DNA from 4 places in the Rahnella sp. BIGb0236 genome. Region 2 is predicted to be linked to each of the others. Evidence: predicted binding sites of a transcription regulator. Region 2 holds the regulator's gene; each other region holds the start of a gene.
What was found. The regulator CRP, encoded in region 2, controls carbon source genes, mostly activating them, when cyclic AMP is high. The targets are predictions, from matches to a motif close to ATGTGANNNNNNTCACAT.
Positions count from the first base shown of each region.

Region 1 (4,659 bases), on a different contig from region 2:
CGCCATGTACGCGTGGGTGGTGATGATCACCACGCCGTCCTGCAACTGATCGGCGGAAATGTTTAATAAACGCGATTCCAGCTGATACATCCCGGCGGCTTTCCAGCGTTCAACCCAGGCATTCGGATCGATACGGGTGACTTCGCTGACGCCGATATCGTTATCCACCGGCGCACGGACAAACTGGTCACGCAGCGCAGAAAGCAGACGCGGCTTTTTGCCATCAAACCACTGCTCCAGCAATCCGCTCTGATGGCTGAACTGCCAGCGTTGCGCGCCATGCAATACCGTGATCTGATCGCCCTGCTGATCCAGCACCGGCGCGGCGGCGGAGATTTTTTCGGGAACCGGCAACGTCAGCGGCTGCGGCAGCTGCCATTGATCCCAGGCACTGCGGTGACCGGCGTCTGACCAGGCCGTCGCCTGCGGCTGATGCACGGCGACGTTCAGCCACAGATCACCTTCTGCCGGCGGGATATCGCCCAGATTGAGGGTTTGCTTGCCGTTTGGTGCAATATTCAGCGCGGCCTCGCCCTGCGAAATCACCTCGCCGTCACGTTCGATACGCCAGACCAGTTGTTCGTTGTCGCTGTGACGGAACAGATATTCGCTGTGGATTTCCAGCGTCAGCGGCGCGGTGCTGATCAGCGAGAACTGGAAGAATTGCTGGGCGCGCTGCGCTTCAAACAACGACGGGTGCGGCGTGCGGTCAGCAAACACCAGACCGTTCATGCAGAACTGGCGGTCGTTTGGCGTATCGCCAAAATCACCGCCGTAGGCCATATAACGCCCGCCGTCTTCGCCGGTGCGCAGCAGACTCTGATCGACCCAGTCCCAGACAAAACCGCCCTGCAGACGCGGGAACTGGCGGAACGCTTTCCAGTATTTATCGAAGCCGCCAAAGCTGTTGCCCATCGCATGGGCGTATTCGCAGAGGATCAGCGGACGCGTTTCGTCCGGCATGCTGATCCACTTTTTGATTGACCATTTCGGCACTGCCGGGAAGGGCTGATCCTGCTCAACACGGGAATACATCGGGCAGATAATGTCAGTTGCCGCGCTGTTGGCGCCGCCGCCTTCGTACTGCACCGGACGGGTCGGATCGACAGATTTGATCCAGCGGTAAAGCGCATCGTGATTCGCGCCGTGGCCGGATTCGTTGCCCAGTGACCAGATGATGATGCACGGATGGTTGCGGTCGCGCTGAACCATACGGGTAACGCGTTCGCTGAAAGCATTGAACCATACCGGATCATCCGACAGACGGTTCATCGGCTGCATGCCGTGGGTTTCGATATTGGCTTCATCGACCACATACAGGCCGTATTGGTCACACAGCTTGTACCACAGCGGATGGTTCGGATAATGCGAGCAGCGCACGGCGTTAAAGTTGTGCTGTTTCATCAGCACGATGTCGCGGCGCATCGTTGCTTCGTCCATCACCTGACCGTTTTCAGGATGATGCTCGTGACGGTTGGTGCCGCGGATCAGTACCGGCTGACCGTTCACTTTCAGCAGCCCGTTGCTGATTTCCACCTGACGGAAACCGACGTCGCAGGCTTCGGCTTCAAGAAGCTGCCCCTGCGGCGAAATCAGGGAAACCACCGCGCGGTATAATGCGGGCTGTTCTGCACTCCACAAGGCGGGCTGACTGACCGGCAGACGCAGCGTGGTGCGGTCAAAGGCCGCCCCGCGTTCATCAATGATGTCGCTGCCGAGCGGTTGCTGATGTTCCGCCACCGGTTTATCGCCCTGCCACAACTGGACGCGCACCTGATAATCCGCGGCGTTTTCCTGCGGCACGGCGGCGCTGACCTGCACTTCCAGTTCGGCCTGGGTGAAACCGTGGAACAGATGCGTGCGCACCTGCATGTCAGTAATTTGTTCCGCCGGTTTATGCAGCAAGGTGACATCGCGGAAAATCCCGCTCATGCGCCACATATCCTGATCTTCCAGATAGCTGCCGTCGCTCCAGCGCAGCACCATCACCGCCAGCCGGTTTTCACCCGCATGCAGTACGCCGCTGAGATCGAATTCGGCCGGTAAACGGCTGTCCTGCGAATAGCCGACCCACTGACCGTTACACCATAAGTAGAAAGCAGAATTCACGCCGTTGAACACAATGCGCGTCTGCCCGCAGGTCAGCCAGTCATTATCCACAGAAACTGTGAGCGAGTAACAACCGGTAGGGTTTTCTTCCGGCACAAACGGCGGATTGACCGGGATCGGATACTGAACGTTGGTATAAATCGGCGCGTCGTATCCCGCCAGTTGCCAGTTAGAGGGCACTTGCACAAGATCGGCACCGTCCAGATCCTGTTGCAGCCATTGCTCAGGCACGGCTTCGGGACGGGTGAAATAGCTGAATACCCACTCGCCATTCAGGCTGCGAACTTGCTCTGAAGCCTTACCCTCTCTGGCTTTCTCAGCATTTCGCCAGCTGCTGAATGGCGGATGCGCAGGTAATCTGTTGCACTGCGTCGAGGCCGGTTTTTCCCAGTCACGGCGGGCCAGAACAGTGGCCAGTGATGATAATGTATCTTCCGATGATGACGTCATAATGTTTCCCCGCTAAATTGTTATGCGCTCACAATCATATAAACATGCGTAACCGTGAGGCGTAAGTAAAGCGGAGGGATGCGGGAAAGGGACGCGGATCACAAATTCCGCGTCAGTCTGTTCTGAAAAGGGGGTTACAGCGCGCTGAGCTGGCGGGCGATGCGGATCAGTTCCTGCGACAAGGCTTCCTGTGACACATTGTCTTCGCCGGGTCTGGCGGTTGTGTGGCGTTCCACCAGGGACGTGGGCAGTAACAGCGAGGATTGCTGATGATCGCCATGCGTATGCAGATGCTCAACCAGCCGGTTAATGCTCTCGTGCCCGAGCAGGCGGAAATCCTGTTTGATGGTGGTCAGCGGCGGGAAGAAAAAGGCGCTGTCTTCGGTGTCGTCATAGCCAATCACCGAGATCTGTTCCGGCACCCGCAAACCAAACTCATGGACGGCACGCAGGACACCCAGCGCCATCTGGTCATTGGCGACCAGAATAGCCGTAGGACGTACCGGCTGACTGAGCAACAACAGGGCCTGCTGATAACCGGACGCCGCGCTCCAGTCGCCGTGCTGAACCGCACAGGGCGTAATATGGTGCGTCGCCAGCGTCTTCAGCCAGCCTTCATAGCGCAGTCGCGCAGAGATGGATTCCAGCGGGCCGGTCAGCACCGCGATCTGCTGATGACCGAGTGTCAGCAAATGTTCCACGCCCTGCTCTGCCCCGCAATGCGGATCGAACAGAATCTTGAACACATCCGCCTGCGGATCCACATCCAGAAACAACGCCGGTAAATTGCCACAAAGCCGGGCGATCGCGTCAGCGTCGTCATTCGACAGCGGCACGTTGATCAGCACGCCATCGACCCGCTGCGACATCAGTTCATTCACCGCCGTACGGCACGCAGCAAGGCTCAGGTTATCAATCATCGAAATCACGACGTTGAAGCCTAACTGGTTCGCGCGGGTTTTCATCGCCGAGGCAATTTGTGACGGCGCATGCAGGGCCAGTTCGGTGGTCGCCAGACCCAGCGTGTAACTTTGTTTGCCCGCCAGTTGCTGGGCGACACGGTTCGGAACGTAATTCAGCGCCGCCATCGCCTGTTCGACTTTATTGCGCGTTCTGACCGAGACGTGCGCAGCCTGATTCAGGACGCGCGAAACGGTCTGATAAGACACACCGGCGTGGCGCGCGACATCATCGAGGGTGACAGATTTTGGCTTCATGGCTCTCTCTTCGGGGATTCTGGCGAAACACAGATAACGGGCTATTGTGGCCGGAAAGCAGGCAATAAAAAAGGGGCCGAAGCCCCTTTGACGATTATCCTCACATTCCGGTGGTCAAGCACCGGAAGCGTAAGAATTACAGTACGTCGATCGCGTTCAGTTCTTTGAATGCCAGTTCCAGGCGAGTCACCATGGAAGACTGTGCAGAACGCAGCCATACGCGCGGGTCATAGAATTTCTTGTTAGGTTTGTCCGCGCCTTCCGGGTTACCCAACTGACCTTGCAGGTAAGCTTCGTTTTTCTTGTAGAACTGCAGGATGCCGTCCCAGTTAGCCCACTGGGTGTCGGTATCGATGTTCATTTTGATAACACCGTAACCTACAGATTCTTTGATTTCTGCTGCAGTAGAACCGGAACCGCCGTGGAACACGAAGTTCAGGCTGTTGTGTGGCAGGTTGTGTTTCTTGCACACGTATTCCTGAGAATCACGCAGGATCGTTGGAGTCAGTTTAACGTTACCTGGTTTGTAAACACCGTGTACGTTACCGAATGACGCAGCGATAGTGAAACGCGGGCTGATAGCGTTCAGTTTTTCGTATGCGTAATCAACGTCTTGTGGCTGAGTGTACAGTGCAGATGCGTCCATATGGCTGTTGTCCACGCCATCTTCTTCACCGCCGGTACAACCCAGTTCGATTTCCAGAGTCATGTCGATTTTTGCCATGCGCGCTAAGTACTTGCTGCAAATTTCGATGTTTTCTTCCAGAGATTCTTCAGACAGGTCGATCATGTGTGAAGAGAACAGTGGTTTACCGGTTTTCGCGTAGTGAGCTTCACCCGCGTCCAGCAGACCGTCGATCCATGGCAGCAGTTTTTTCGCGCA
Region 1 covers NZ_SOAO01000016.1:89,588-94,246, reverse strand. The annotation lists gene EDF78_RS22885 (beta-galactosidase) at 1-2,559, opposite strand, end outside; gene EDF78_RS22880 (LacI family DNA-binding transcriptional regulator) at 2,694-3,776, opposite strand; gene fbaA (class II fructose-bisphosphate aldolase) at 3,913-4,659, opposite strand, start outside.
Region 1: the regulator CRP is predicted to act here: its motif matches at 2,646-2,663, upstream of EDF78_RS22885 (beta-galactosidase).

Region 2 (4,659 bases):
CAAGCAAAAGCCGGATGGCGTCCTGATAGGTTTCCAGCGCCTGATGCGCATTCTGGCGCAGCAAACCGCTTTGCCATTGCGGCCACAGCCAGATGGTGCCACCGAACGCCAGTGCGCAGCCGATCAGCGTATCCACCAGACGCGGCACCAGAAAATGTATGCCATTCATCGCCAGCAATTGCAGGGTATAAACCGCCGTCACCGTCATACCGACCATCGCCAGCCCGTAGTTTTTACGCAACACCGTATACGACAACAAGGTGATCAGCAGCATGCATAACAGCGTGGTGCCTTCCGGCAGCTCCAGTTTTAACAATCCTGAGGCAATCAGTAATCCGGCCAGCGTGCCCAGCGCACGGTGCTGGATCCGCACGCGCGTGGCGTTATAGCCGTTCTGACTGACCAGCATGATGGTCAGCAAAATCCAGTACGGTTTGGGCAGATTGAAAAACAGACCGAGGCTGCTGCCAATCGCCAGAATAATGCCCAGACGGGCGGCGTTACGCAGGGCGACGGATTTGAACGAGAGATAACTTTTCAGCGCGGGCCAGAAGGGCAGACGCGGCTGCGTGTTCATCAGGTCACGTTTGTACAACGGGCGCTGTGTGCGTAACAGACGGGCAATGCGGCTGAAATGGTAATAACAAAACTGACCGACCGGATTGTCCGGCGTGCGCGCGGCGATTTTCTCCAGCGCCGCCAGTTCATTCGCCATCGTAAAACGCCCGGATAACCGGTGATAAAGAATGTCGTCGGCGATCACCCGCAGCCGCGCAGAAATCACCTGCGCGTTGCGGCGGATCACCGCCTCGGCATGGCTTTCTTCCACCAGCCTTTGCACTTCTTCCGGCTGATGCAGGCTGACGGTGATGTGCTCCTGCAAATCGAGCGCGACCTGAAAACGCTGAAACAGCCGCTTATGGTGATGATGATGCCCGTGCTGCGGCAGCATGTGCAGTTGCTGGTAGAGCAGGGCAATCAGGTCGATGACTTTCTGCTGGCGCGCCAGTAAGGGCGGCAGGGCGGTTTCGGGATCGGTGTGTTGGGTCAGCAGGCTGTATTTGGCTTCGAAATAATCCGCCAGTTGCAGATAAAGCTGGCTGAGGGTTTCGCGCATCGGCTGTTCTTTGGAGATACGAAACCATAACCAGTTAAACAATCCGTACCAGGCGGTGCCGGCGGCAAATAACACCGGTGCCTGCCACATCGGCCGGATCCCGGCCATGCTCAGCGTGAAGATGGTGGCGACCAGCGCACCGGGCAACAGACGCGCATGCAGCGGGCTGATTTCGCCGGTGACGCCGAGCAACAGGGCCAGAGACAGCATGATCAGCGGCAGGGGAATGTGCCAGTTTTCCAGCATCAGTTGCAGCAGAATGCTGCTCACAGCAAAGAGTGAACCGCCGATCATCAGGCGTTTAAAAAAGCGTTTGTGCGGGGTATCCAGACCGGCGACGTTACAACAGGCCGGACAGAGTGAAAAAAGCAGACCCATTTGCAGGTTGCCGAACAGCCAGCAAATGCCGACAGGCAGGCACAACACCAGCGTCTGGCGCAGCGCGTAATTTATTTCAGGATGGTAAAACAGTCTTCGCCATAGCGTCATGGGTAAAGCTTAGCCCATAAAAAAGGCGCGACAGTGTTCTGCCGCGCCGATTTTTGAGGGATTAACGTGTGCCGTAAACGACAATCGTTTTACCGTGTGCGGAGATCAGGCTCTGATCTTCCAGCATTTTGAGAATACGTCCGACTGTTTCACGTGAACAACCGACGATTTGGCCGATTTCCTGACGGGTGATCTTGATTTGCATCCCGTCCGGATGGGTCATTGCATCAGGCTGTTTAGCCAGATTAAGCAAGGTTTGAGCGATACGGCCTGTTACGTCGAGGAAGGCAAGGTTGCCGACTTTCTCTGACGTCACTTGCAGACGGTTAGCCATCTGCGCGGAAAGACGCATCAGAATATCCGGGTTTACCTGAATCAGCTGGCGGAATTTTTTATACGAAATTTCAGCCACTTCGCAGGCAGTTTTAGCACGTACCCAGGCACTGCGTTCCTGACCTTCTTCGAAGAGTCCCAGCTCGCCGATGAAGTCACCTTGGTTCAGGTAGGACAGTATCATCTCTTTGCCTTCTTCATCTTTAATCAGGACGGCAACCGACCCTTTCACGATGTAGTACAGCGTTTCGGCTTTTTCACCCTGGTGAATCAGCGTACTTTTAGACGGATACTTATGTATATGACAGTGAGACAGGAACCATTCAAGAGTCGGGTCTGTTTGTGGCTTGCCGAGAACCATTTGCTATTATCCTCTGTTGTTATCGCTGCCCAAAATCACAGGGCTCAGAGTTCCCTGTACGGCACTTCAACGTAAAAAGCGCCCTTTCAGCATATAACTCCCCAGAAATGCTGCAAGCGGGTGTCGGAGTGCAACAGCCTGTTTATTGCTGTTATCACCGTGGGTTCTGTTCTTAAACCGCGAAAACCGTCACCGCAATTCACTGGAAAGTATGTTTCGGCTTTGTTTGTAGCACAGGTTTGTGATGCTGTCTTCTGTTGTCTCGCTTCAGCATGATGGCGATCGGGTTACGTTGCCAGATTTTAGGTGAAAGGGTACTCTGAGAGCGGATATCGACAAGTTTATTCACCGGGAGAATAGTTCATGCACGCACGTGTTAAATGGGTTGAAGGGCTGACATTTTTAGGTGAGTCAGCGTCAGGGCATCAGATTTCAATGGATGGCAACGCGGGCGATAAAGCCCCCAGCCCGATGGAAATGCTGCTGATGTCTGCGGGCGGTTGCAGCGCGATCGATGTGGTGTCAATTTTGCAAAAAGGTCGCAACGACGTGCGCGATTGTGAAGTGAAACTGACCTCGCAGCGCCGCGAAGAAGCACCGCGTTTATTCACGCACATCAATCTGCATTTCATCGTCACCGGTAAAGATCTCACCGATAAGATTGTCGAGCGTGCGGTCAGCCTGTCTGCCGAAAAGTACTGCTCCGTGTCCCTGATGCTGGGTAAAGCGGCCACCATCACCCACAGCTTTGAAGTGATCAGCGTCGAATAAGTTACGACCAGTCATGCGCGTGGCACTGGCTGCGCAATAAATCCAAAAATCGCCGCGCGGCAAACGTCAGCGGCGATTTTTGCGAGTAAAGCACACAGTATTCTGCCTGCGGCAGGGTATCGATATTGAGCACACTCAACCTTTCTTCCAGCCCAAACGGCGCTTTCATCGCCCGCGCCACAATGGTCAGATAATCAGACTGCAACACCATATTTAGCCCGCACACCACCGAATCTGTATGCACCGGCATTTCCGCTGCCGGCTGATGAAATCCTCCCATCGATATCCTGATTTGCTGGTAATACCCCATATCCGTTTCGGGCAACAGCCAGCGCGCATCCTGTAATTCCGCCAGAGTTGTGGCGTCTGCCAGCGGATGTCCACGCCGGGCGATAACGCAGAAAGGGGCGCTGAACAGCGGCTCACGCACCAGATCTTCCAGCGGAAATCCCGGTCCGGCGGTGCCGACCGCGAAATCCAGTTTCCCTTCGCGCAGTGCAGGTAACAACGTGGAAAGTTGCCCCTCTTTGATCAGCAGTTTGGACTGCGGAAACTGCGTCTTAAATTCTCCTGCCAGTCCGGGAAAAACCGTCAGCGCCAGCAGCGATGAAAATCCAATGGCGACGGAGCCCTGCGAATATTGTTCGATCTGGCGAATTTCATCGGCGGCGCGCTCAAGTTCTTCGAGGATAAATTGCATACGCTGCGCAAATGCACGCCCCGTTTCGGTCAGCGTCATCCCCTGATTACCACGCACAATCAACTGCGTATCGAGCGTTTGTTCCAGTTCACGCAATGTTCTGCTGACCGCCGGTTGTGACTGATTCAACGCCCGCGCCGCGCCGCGAATACTGCCGCTGCGGATAACCTGCTGGAAAACCTTCAGTTGCTGTAATTTCGGCAAATAGCGCATCACGATCCCTATCAGTAAAAAGCATCACCCGCCCAAAAATTGCATCTTATGGTCAGGCTGTAAAGCTGATAGCGTCAGGATTGAGAAAAATAATATGTTGTTATTCAGTTGATTACGTGACGCATGTCGCATTTTACGATTCATCCGGCAGTGAGAAAATCTGACGTGGTGATAACAAAAAGGGATATCCGCTATGAAAAGTCGTTCCCTGATGATCTTCCTGCTATTTGTCGGTTACGCCGTGGTGTATATCGATAAAACAGTGATGGGCTTTGCGCTGCTGCCCATCGAGCGCGAATTTAATCTGCAACCTGAACAGCTGGGGTATATCACCGGCATTTTCTTCCTGGCCTATTCGCTGTTTCAGATCCCCGCGGGCTGGCTGAATGACCGGTTCGGCTACAAAAAAGTGCTCGGCATGTCGCTGTTCTTGCTGGGCGGCTTCGCGCTGTGTTTCGGAACGCTGGGCCTCAGCCTGGGATTACTGGTCACGTTCCGGTTTCTCTCCGGCGTCGGCCATTCCGGCTATCCTGCGTCCTGCGCCAAAGCGGTAGTGTCTAATTTCGCAGTTGAGAAGCGAACCTTTGCGCAGTCGATTTTGCTGTCTTCCGCCGGACTGGCGATGACTGCCGGACCGCTGATTGCGGTTTACAGCCTGGATCATCTTGGCTGGCG
Region 2 covers NZ_SOAO01000004.1:364,959-369,617, forward strand. The annotation lists gene EDF78_RS11315 (YccS/YhfK family putative transporter) at 1-1,606, opposite strand, end outside; gene crp (cAMP-activated global transcriptional regulator CRP) at 1,668-2,300, opposite strand; gene EDF78_RS11325 (OsmC family protein) at 2,664-3,071, shown strand; gene EDF78_RS11330 (LysR substrate-binding domain-containing protein) at 3,073-3,984, opposite strand; gene EDF78_RS11335 (MFS transporter) at 4,178-4,659, shown strand, end outside.

Region 3 (4,659 bases), on a different contig from region 2:
AAGCGGACGGTTCCGAAATCTCAGTAACAAAAAACGGGCATCAATAGATGCCCGTTATCTTTGCAGACACAACGTAAGACTATGCCAGCGTACTGATTGCCGCCAGACGTTCGAAGTAATCAGGGAAGGTTTTCGCTGTGCATTTCGGATCAAGGATCGTGACCGGGGTATCGGACAGCGCCACCAGTGAGAAACACATCGCCATGCGGTGATCATTGTAGGTGCCAATTTCGGCAAATTTCAGCGACTGTGGTGGCTCAACGCGGATGTAGTCTTCACCCTCTTCCACCGTCGCCCCGACTTTACGCAACTCAGTGGCCATGGCCGCCAGTCGGTCGGTTTCTTTGACACGCCAGTTGTAAATGTTGCGCAGCGTTGTCGGGCCTTCCGCAAACAATGCGGCTGTGGCAATGGTCATGGCAGCATCAGGAATATGGTTCATATCCATGTCGATACCTTTCAGGTCGCCACGGGTACATTCAATATAATCATCAGCCCAGTGAATGGCTGCGCCCATTTTCTCCAGCACATCGGCAAAACGAATATCACCCTGCATGCTGTTTTTACCAATACCGGTCACACGAACCGTACCGCCCTTGATGGCTGCAGCAGCCAGGAAGTAGGACGCAGAAGAAGCATCACCTTCAACCAGATAAGCACCCGGCGACACATAGTGTTGCTGGCCTTTAATGCTGAATTGCTGGTACTGGTGGTTTTCCACTTCAATACCGAAGGTTTTCATCAGGTTCAGGGTGATATCGATATAAGGTTTGGAAACCAGATCACCTTTAATCTGAATGGTCGTGTCATTCACTGCCAGTGGCGCGGTCATCAGCAACGCCGTCAGGAACTGGCTGGACACGCTGCCATCAACGCTGACATTGCCGCCACTAAAGCCGCCGCGCAGACGCAGTGGCGGATAGTTTTCCTGCTCTACATAATCAATCTGCGCGCCGCCCTGCCGTAATGCATCCACCAGATGTCCGATCGGGCGCTCTTTCATGCGTGGCTCGCCGGTGAGGACCACATCCTGTTCACCCAGACATAACGCGGCAGCCAGCGGACGCATGGCCGTCCCTGCGTTACCCAGAAACAGTTCCAGACCTTTAGCATTGGAAAAAGTCGTGCCCAGACCGTCGATTTCACACTCGGTACGGGAGGCAGACAAACGATGCGTGACGCCCAGTTGCGCCAGTGCGGTGAGCATATGGCGAACATCGTCGCTGTCGAGCAGATTCGTCAGGCGGGTAGTGCCCTGTGCAAAAGCAGCCAGTAAAAGTGCGCGGTTGGAAACACTTTTTGAGCCAGGTAAATTGATGCTGCCGTTAACCAGTGCAACGGGTTGTAATGTCAGGGATTCCACTCTTTCTCCAATTCTTCTTTTCATAAAATGACCCCGGACAGTGAGCCGGGGTCATTTTTAAGGCTTCTTACTCAAGCATTTTGCTGGCCCGAAAACCAGCACTTAACCGTGGCGCTTTTCGAACTCCGCCATAAAGTCGGTCAGGGCTTTGACGCCTTCAAGGGGCATTGCATTATAAATAGATGCGCGCATACCGCCAGCAACACGGTGACCTTTTAATGCGTGCAGACCGGCTTCCTGCGCCTGATCGAGGAACAGTTTATCCAGAGAAGCATCCGCCATCTGGAAAGGAACATTCATCCACGACCGGTTAGCTGCCGCAACCGGGTTACGGTAGAAACCGGTACGGTCGATGGCGCCATAGAGCAGTTCAGCTTTTGCGCGATTGCGTTTTTCCATCTCGCGCAGACCGCCCTGTTCTTTCAGCCATTTGAACACCATGCCTGACAGATACCATGCAAATGTTGGCGGGGTATTGAACATAGAATCGTTCTCAGCCAGCACGGTATAATCCAGAATAGACGGCAGTTCTGTGCGGGCTTTACCCAGCAGGTCTTCACGAACGATGACCAGCGTCAGACCGGCCGGACCGATATTTTTCTGCGCACCGGCATAGATAACACCAAAACGGCTGACATCGATCGGGCGGGAAAGGATACAAGAGGAATAGTCGGCAACCACGATTTTGTCGCCGAAATCAGGCATTTCATCGATAGCAATACCATCGATCGTTTCATTCGGGCAGTAATGCACGTAGGCGGAATCTGCACTCAGCTGCCATTCGTTCATCGGCAGAATGCCACGCTTGCCATCAATCGTGGTGGTGACATCAATCACGTTAGGCGAGCAGTATTTTTGGACTTCTTTTACGGCGCTGTGCGCCCAGTAACCGCCATCAATGTAATCAGCGGAGGATTTGTCGCCCAGCAGGTTCATCGGGACGGCAGCGAATTGCGCGCGCGCGCCACCGTGGCAGAACAGCACCTTGTAGTTCGGGGGAATATTCAGCAGGTCACGGATATCCTTTTCGGATTCTTCAGCAACCTGGATAAATTCCTTACTACGGTGACTGATTTCCATCACCGATGTACCCAGTCCGTGCCAGTTACAAAGTTCCTGTTCCGCACGACGCAACACTTCAGCCGGGATCATTGCCGGGCCTGCACTAAAATTATAAACCTGAGTCATTTCCCCTCACCACTTCTCTGAGACAGCCACATAGTAACCACTAATTTAACGGTTTTATCATCCTAGACAAGCAGTCTGCAACGCTTATTCACCACGACCTGATAAACAGCGATGAGATATAGGTCACAAGGTTCATTCCTCCCTGGAAAGCTGATTTAACAGGATTATCTGTTCACGCCCGTACGGTACTCAGCGCCCTCACCCAGGTGATATTTTGACAACGCGGACAGGCCGCTTTTTCGCCCACTTTGAAAGTTTGAATCAGGCTGCACTGATGGCAGGCATACAGCCCGCTGGTGAGCATCAGGGTCTCGATATCAATGTAATCTTCCGGCAACACAGGCAGGCCCGGTTGGACATCCTCGTCCAGCCGGAAATAAACACTCAGGCCGCCGTTAGCTTCAAGAAACGCCAGCCGCACCTGGCCGAGATGCTCCACCCCTTTCTGCCGCAACTCCATGTAGAATTCGCCTTTGGTGATGTTCTCGCGCGCCATGGTTTCCCATTCAAACATGCCGTCACGAATGATGATCAGCGGTTTGCCTTCCATCCAGTTTTGGAAATGGGGACTTTTATCCATCAGCCAGGTTGAAAGACGGTAAAACAGCAGAATTGAGAAAAAGACCGCAAACACGGGCAACAGCGGGACGTCATCATAAAACGTCACGTCACCGGCGGCAGAACCCAGCGTCAGAATGATCACCACTTCGAACAAAGAAAGCTGATTCACGCCCCGACGCCCGGTCAGTTTCAGAAAGACAAACACCACAATAAAAATGAAAAAGCAGCGGAATGTCACCTCTCCAAGATACTCAAGAGGGAACTTATCCAGCGTCATACGTTTCAGATCAAAAGCCTGCATAGATGCCTCACGGGAAGAGAAAACAGCGGCTTACCTGCCGCGGATTTACAGACAAGCTTAGCGCGTTACACCGCGATTACATTCTTAACACGAATACATGGAGCTCATACGCAAAACCCCGTATCATTGCGCGTTTTTAGCACGCTCAAAAGTGAACTCAATGACGCAAACTTTTATTCCTGGTAAAGACGCGGCGCTGGAAGACTCCATTTCCCGCTTCCAACAAAAACTCACCGATCTCGGCTTTAATATCGAAGAAGCTTCCTGGCTGAATCCGGTTCCCCACGTCTGGTCAGTGCACATTCGCGATCGCGACTGTCCGCTGTGCTTCACCAACGGTAAAGGGGCCAGCAAGAAAGCCGCTCTCGCGTCGGCATTGGGGGAATATTTTGAGCGTCTGTCGACAAACTATTTCTTTGCCGATTTCTATCTGGGCAAAGAGATTGCCAACGGCGACTTCGTGCATTATCCGAATGAAAAGTGGTTCCCGCTGCCTGAAGACGACAGCCTGCCGGCTGGCATTCTGGATGAACGCCTGCATGCCTTTTATGATGCCGATAAAGAACTGGTTGCCAGTGATCTGATCGACCTGCAGTCAGGCAATCCGGATCGCGGTATCTGCGCCCTGCCGTTTACCCGTCAGTCTGATCTGCAAACCGTTTACATTCCGATGAATATCATCGGCAACCTGTACGTCTCTAACGGGATGTCTGCCGGTAACACGGCCAATGAAGCGCGTGTGCAGGGGCTGTCAGAAGTTTTCGAGCGTTACGTCAAGAACCGCATTATTGCCGAATCAATCAGCCTGCCCGAAATTCCTGCTGACGTGCTGGCACGTTACCCGGGCGTGGTGGAAGCCATCGCCAAACTGGAAGAAGAAGGTTTCCCTATTCTTTCCTATGACGCTTCTCTGGGTGGAAACTATCCGGTCATTTGCGTGGTGCTGTTCAACCCGGCAAACGGCACCTGTTTCGCCTCCTTTGGCGCACACCCTGATTTTGGTGTCGCACTGGAACGTACCGTGACTGAACTGCTGCAGGGCCGCAGCCTGAAAGATCTGGATGTCTTCACGGCGCCAACCTTCGATGACGAAGAAGTGGCGGAACACGCTAACCTTGAAACCCATTTCATCGACTCAAGCGGTCTGATTTCATGGGACATGTTCAAGCAGGACGCCGACTATCCGTTTGCCGACTGGAGTTTCAGCGGCACGACAGAAGAAGAATTCGCGACCCTGATGGCTATC
Region 3 covers NZ_SOAO01000013.1:89,183-93,841, forward strand. The annotation lists gene aroA (3-phosphoshikimate 1-carboxyvinyltransferase) at 80-1,363, opposite strand; gene serC (3-phosphoserine/phosphohydroxythreonine transaminase) at 1,466-2,551, opposite strand; gene EDF78_RS21020 (YetF domain-containing protein) at 2,724-3,413, opposite strand; gene ycaO (30S ribosomal protein S12 methylthiotransferase accessory factor YcaO) at 3,574-4,659, shown strand, end outside.
Region 3: the regulator CRP is predicted to act here: its motif matches at 2,663-2,680, upstream of serC (3-phosphoserine/phosphohydroxythreonine transaminase).

Region 4 (4,659 bases), on a different contig from region 2:
GGAACATCGGCGATTTGAGCAAATTACCCAGCATCAGCGAATGCACGGTAATGCCGTACTCCGCCAGATCCAGCGCCAGAGACTGTGTCAGCCCCACGCCGCCGAATTTAGCCGCGCTGTAACCGGCGTTGTGTTTGCTGCCCACTTTGCCGGATTTGGAGTTGATCTGAATAATCCGCCCCGGCACGCGGTCGCGGATCATCAGACGGGAAAACTCGCGGGCGCAGAGGAAATAGCCCACCAGATTGACCTGCAGGGAGAGGTCAAAATCGTAGAGGGCGAAGTCGGTGATCGGCGATGCCTTCGCCATTCCCGCGCTGTACACCAGCAAACTGACCCTGCCAAACGTCTGATCCACCGCTTTCGCCAGTTGTTCTACGCTGGCTTCGTTGGTGGCATCGACGGCAAAACCAAACGCCCGTTCCTCACCAAACTGCTGGTTGATTTGTTCTGCCACCGACGCGGCATTCTTCTCATTCAGATCCGCCACCGCCACGCGATAGCCGGATTCAGCCAGCCCCTGACAGAGAAATGCGCCCAGCGTCTGTCCCCCGCCGATCACGACTGCAACCTGTTCCATAACTGACTCCTGATTCTGATAGTTAATCGATAAATTTCAATATGCTGCCCAGCGGGATATCGTCGGGCGTGGTGCCTTTTACATGGACGCTGCCGGGAAATTCAGCGTCGGCACTGCCGTCGAACCGCAGGGTGATATGCCCCAGTTCGCGCAGATTCTGCATCGCCACCTCGCCCACGGCGGTCACCGGATAACGCACATCCGCCAGCTCCATGTATGCGCCACGGTGCAATTCCCCTTCGGTTTTGCCGTGCTGATGAATGAAGCAATAATCCTGAATATCTGCCGGTGCGCCTTCGCGGAAGGTGATCAGCATCTGGTCGGTCAGCGCCTCACGGGCGAAGTCGCCGATGTGCGTAATGGTGGTTTGATAAATGGTTTGCACGGTGACTCCTTACTGATAGATGAAAGCGGAAGCGGCCCAGGCGATAAGCACCGTCGGTGCGCCGGTCAGAAAACGGCTGACCAGCACCGAAGGCACGCCGACGCGCACGGTGTCCTGTTTGGCTTCGGCGAGCGAGAGGCCGACAGGAATGAAATCGCACGCCGCCTGCGCGTTAATGGCGAAAAGTGCAGGCAGCGCCAGATGTGGCGGGATATTGCCGAGTCCGATCTGCACCCCCACCAGCACGCCGATAACCTGCGCGATGACCGCGCCGGGGCCGAGGAAGGGCGAGAGCAGCGGGAAGGAGCAGATCAGCGCCAGCATCACCAGCCCGACGGGGCTTTTTGCCAGCGGCGTCAACCCGTGCGCCACCAGATCGCCCAGCCCGGACGCCATGATGATGCCGATCAGCGCCGCCACGAAGGCCATAAACGGCAGGATAGTTTTGAGTACGGTATCGATGGTGTCGCGCCCGGCCTGGAATAACACCGCCACGCCGGATCCCATCCCCATGCCGACTTTCGCCAGCAGGCCGTCGCTCTGTTCGGTAATTTTTTTGGTGGTGTCGTAATCACGCCCTGCCGCAGCGGGTGCGGGCTTCGTCGCAGCCGGTTCAGCGCCGTCTGCCAGGTCGATCACAATGTCATCCTCACGCACGCCGGACACATAAATGTCTTCAGTAATGAACTGTGCCAGCGGGCCGGACTTGCCGGTCGAATGAATATTTACGGTAGGAATGCGGCGCTTGGGGTAGATGCCGCAACGCAGCGTGCCACCGCAGTCGATTACCGCCACGCCGATTTCTTCCGCCGGTGGCTCACCTTCTTTGAAGCCATCCACCGTTTCCCAGCCGGTCAGTGCCGCCAGTTTGTCGACAATCGCCGGACGCGTGCCCGCCGTGATATACACCACTTTTTTGCCGGGTACCGCGTCAATCAACAACGGACCACCCCAGCCACCTTCGCCCCGGTTAATGCGGATCTTAACGCTCATTTTCTGCTCCGATTTTTAGAATTGGATCTGTTTACAGCTGAACCTGACGATCAAGCTGGATGCCCATCTTGCGTTCGAAGATGCGGGTGGTGAGATCCGTTACCCAGCCACGGAAGAAGTTGGTCACCATGCCCACCAGGAAATAACTGACGGCCAGCGGCCCGAGCGGTAAACCCAGTGTGGTCAGCCCGCTCGCCACGCCGAGATAGACAAACAGTTCACCGGGATTGATGTGCGGGAACAGGCCGTTCATGGAATGGCAGCTGTAAGAGCCTGCGGCGTAATAGCTGGGTTTGTAGATTTCAGGCATAAAGCGCCCGAGGCTGAGGGTCATCGGGTTGCAGAAAACAAAGGTGCCGATCACCGGCAGCAGCAGATAACGTGAAACCGGATTGCCCGCGCAGCGTTGCGCCAGACGTTCGATCCGCCGCTGTCCGACAAACACGATCAGCGCGTTCATGACCACCAGTAAGCTGATTAAGAGAGGCAGAATGCCGGTGACCATCCCGACAAACACCTCCCCGCCCTTTTGAAACAGGCCGATAAACCACTCGGCTCCGTGCGTTATTACGTCGATCATCATCTTCTCCTGTAGGGATACATGTGGGTTTACGCTTTCATGTTTTGTCACTCCACGCTAAAAATATAATCATTATGAATTTATATTAATTATATATTGATCACACTTTGAAAGTTTAATCTTTCAAAATGAAAGATTACTAAGCAAGGGGTATCACAGAGAAGGAAATGAACGGGCGGAAAGGGAGCGGAAGCTGGCCGGAGGATCGTCTCCGGCCTGTGGATTTTTAAGAGAGGAAGGAAAGAAAATCAGATCACTTTGATACGGTGAAACCCAGCATCATGCCGGTGTCTTCATGTTCCAGCAGATGACAGTGCGCCATATAAGCATGTTGTTTGTCGGCCAGATGGTTAAAGCGCACCAGCACTTCACTGCGTGCCCCTTCTACCCGAACGATATCTTTCCAGCCCTGACGGTGCGCTGCCACCGGCTGACCGTTTTCAGAAAGAATACGGAACTGCGTGCCGTGAATATGGAAAGGATGCAGCATCATGTCGCCTTCGCCCGAGATCGTCCATTTCTCGTACTGACCTTGTTTCACATCGAAAGCAGGAACATTCATGTCGTAGGCTTTGCCGTTGATTTTGTTGCCCTGCATGAAATCGTAGCCGCCAGCGGGTTTACTCATGTCCATTCCTGCCATGTTGCCATGACCGTCGTGGCCGGACCCGGACATCCCCGGCATCGCCGCCATCCCGCCGTCACCGTGATCCATGCTTATGCCTACCATGGCGTTATGACCATAACGTTTCATTAATGCGGCCATGCCCTGCTGATCGAGTTGCGGATCCATCATCAGTTGCAGCCAGCGGGTCGGCAGATTGTCGACAGACACCAGCGCCGGAAGCGGCACCAGCGTATCCGGCAATGCCCCGCCGCTTTGGGTGAGCGTCGGCTGAATGCGCAGCACCGGCAACGGCTTATCGAACGGTGCCAGCGTCATGCCCATTTGTTTCACCGGCAGCGTGACCAGATCAAAGGCTTTGCCGTCGGTACACTCAATCAGCACTTCAAAACGTTCGCCCATCAGCATCGGCAAATCGCTGACTTTCACCGGTTCCGGCAGGAAACCGCCGTCGCTGGCGATGACATACATCGGACGATTATCGCTGGTGGCGATATGCAGCGAACGTGCGTTACAGCCGTTGAGCAGCCGCAGACGCAGCCAGCCACGGGAAATCCCGTGCTGCGGATACACCGCGCCGTTGGTCAGCATGTGCTGCCCGAACCAGCCGACGGCGGCGGTCATGACATCCATCTGATAATCGATCTGTCCGGCGTCGTTCAGGCGTTTATCCTGCAAAATGATCGGAATATCATCCACGCCCCAGCGTTTCGGGATCTGCAAAATATCGCTGCTTTCATCTTCAATCAGCACCATGCCCGCCAGCCCCATCGCCACCTGATGGCCGCTGGTCTGATGTGGATGCGGGTGGAACCAGCAGGTCGCCGCAGGCTGATCGAGCTGTAACGTCACTTTACGGTTCTGGCCGGGTTCGATGAGTCCCTGTGGTCCGCCATCGACGTCACCCGGAATTTCCAGCCCGTGCCAGTGCACGGTACTGGCGACATTCAGCCGGTTATTGACGGTCACGCTGACCGGCTTGCCACGGCGGATACGCAGCGCGGGGCCGAGGAGATTACCGTTTACCCCCCAGGTCTCGGTGTTCACGCCGGGCAGAAACTGGCTCTGACCGCGCTGCAAGGTGAGCGTGAAGGCATTGCGGATATCGGGTTCGAGTAACGCGGGGATCGGCAAAGCCGGACGGTCAGCGGCGAGCGCGAAACGGCTCCAGCCGGGCAGCGTACTGGCGGCGCCCATCAGGGTCGTCCACTTTACGAAATCGCGACGGTTCATTTTTCAGTCCTTATGAGGGGCAATTGCCAGACGGATGGCGTAAGCGTGCCATAATAGTACAACAGCCTAAACCCTCTCCTTAGGGGAAGGTCAAGCGGCTGACGCGGGGAAAAGAAATTTGGTGCCACACAATGCAAATATGGTAACGTCATTTTAATGATTTGCGCGCCAGCGCTTTCCCCACTTTCTCTCTAAAAGAACAAGAACACGTCCATGAAAAAAACAACATTGTGTTTGCTGTTACTGTCGCTGCTCGGCTTTTC
Region 4 covers NZ_SOAO01000005.1:70,415-75,073, forward strand. The annotation lists gene srlD (sorbitol-6-phosphate dehydrogenase) at 1-580, opposite strand, end outside; gene srlB (PTS glucitol/sorbitol transporter subunit IIA) at 603-965, opposite strand; gene EDF78_RS12065 (glucitol/sorbitol-specific PTS transporter subunit IIBC) at 975-1,958, opposite strand; gene EDF78_RS12070 (PTS glucitol/sorbitol transporter subunit IIC) at 1,990-2,538, opposite strand; gene cueO (multicopper oxidase CueO) at 2,792-4,396, opposite strand; gene EDF78_RS12080 (YacC family pilotin-like protein) at 4,610-4,659, shown strand, end outside.
Region 4: the regulator CRP is predicted to act here: its motif matches at 2,627-2,644, upstream of EDF78_RS12070 (PTS glucitol/sorbitol transporter subunit IIC).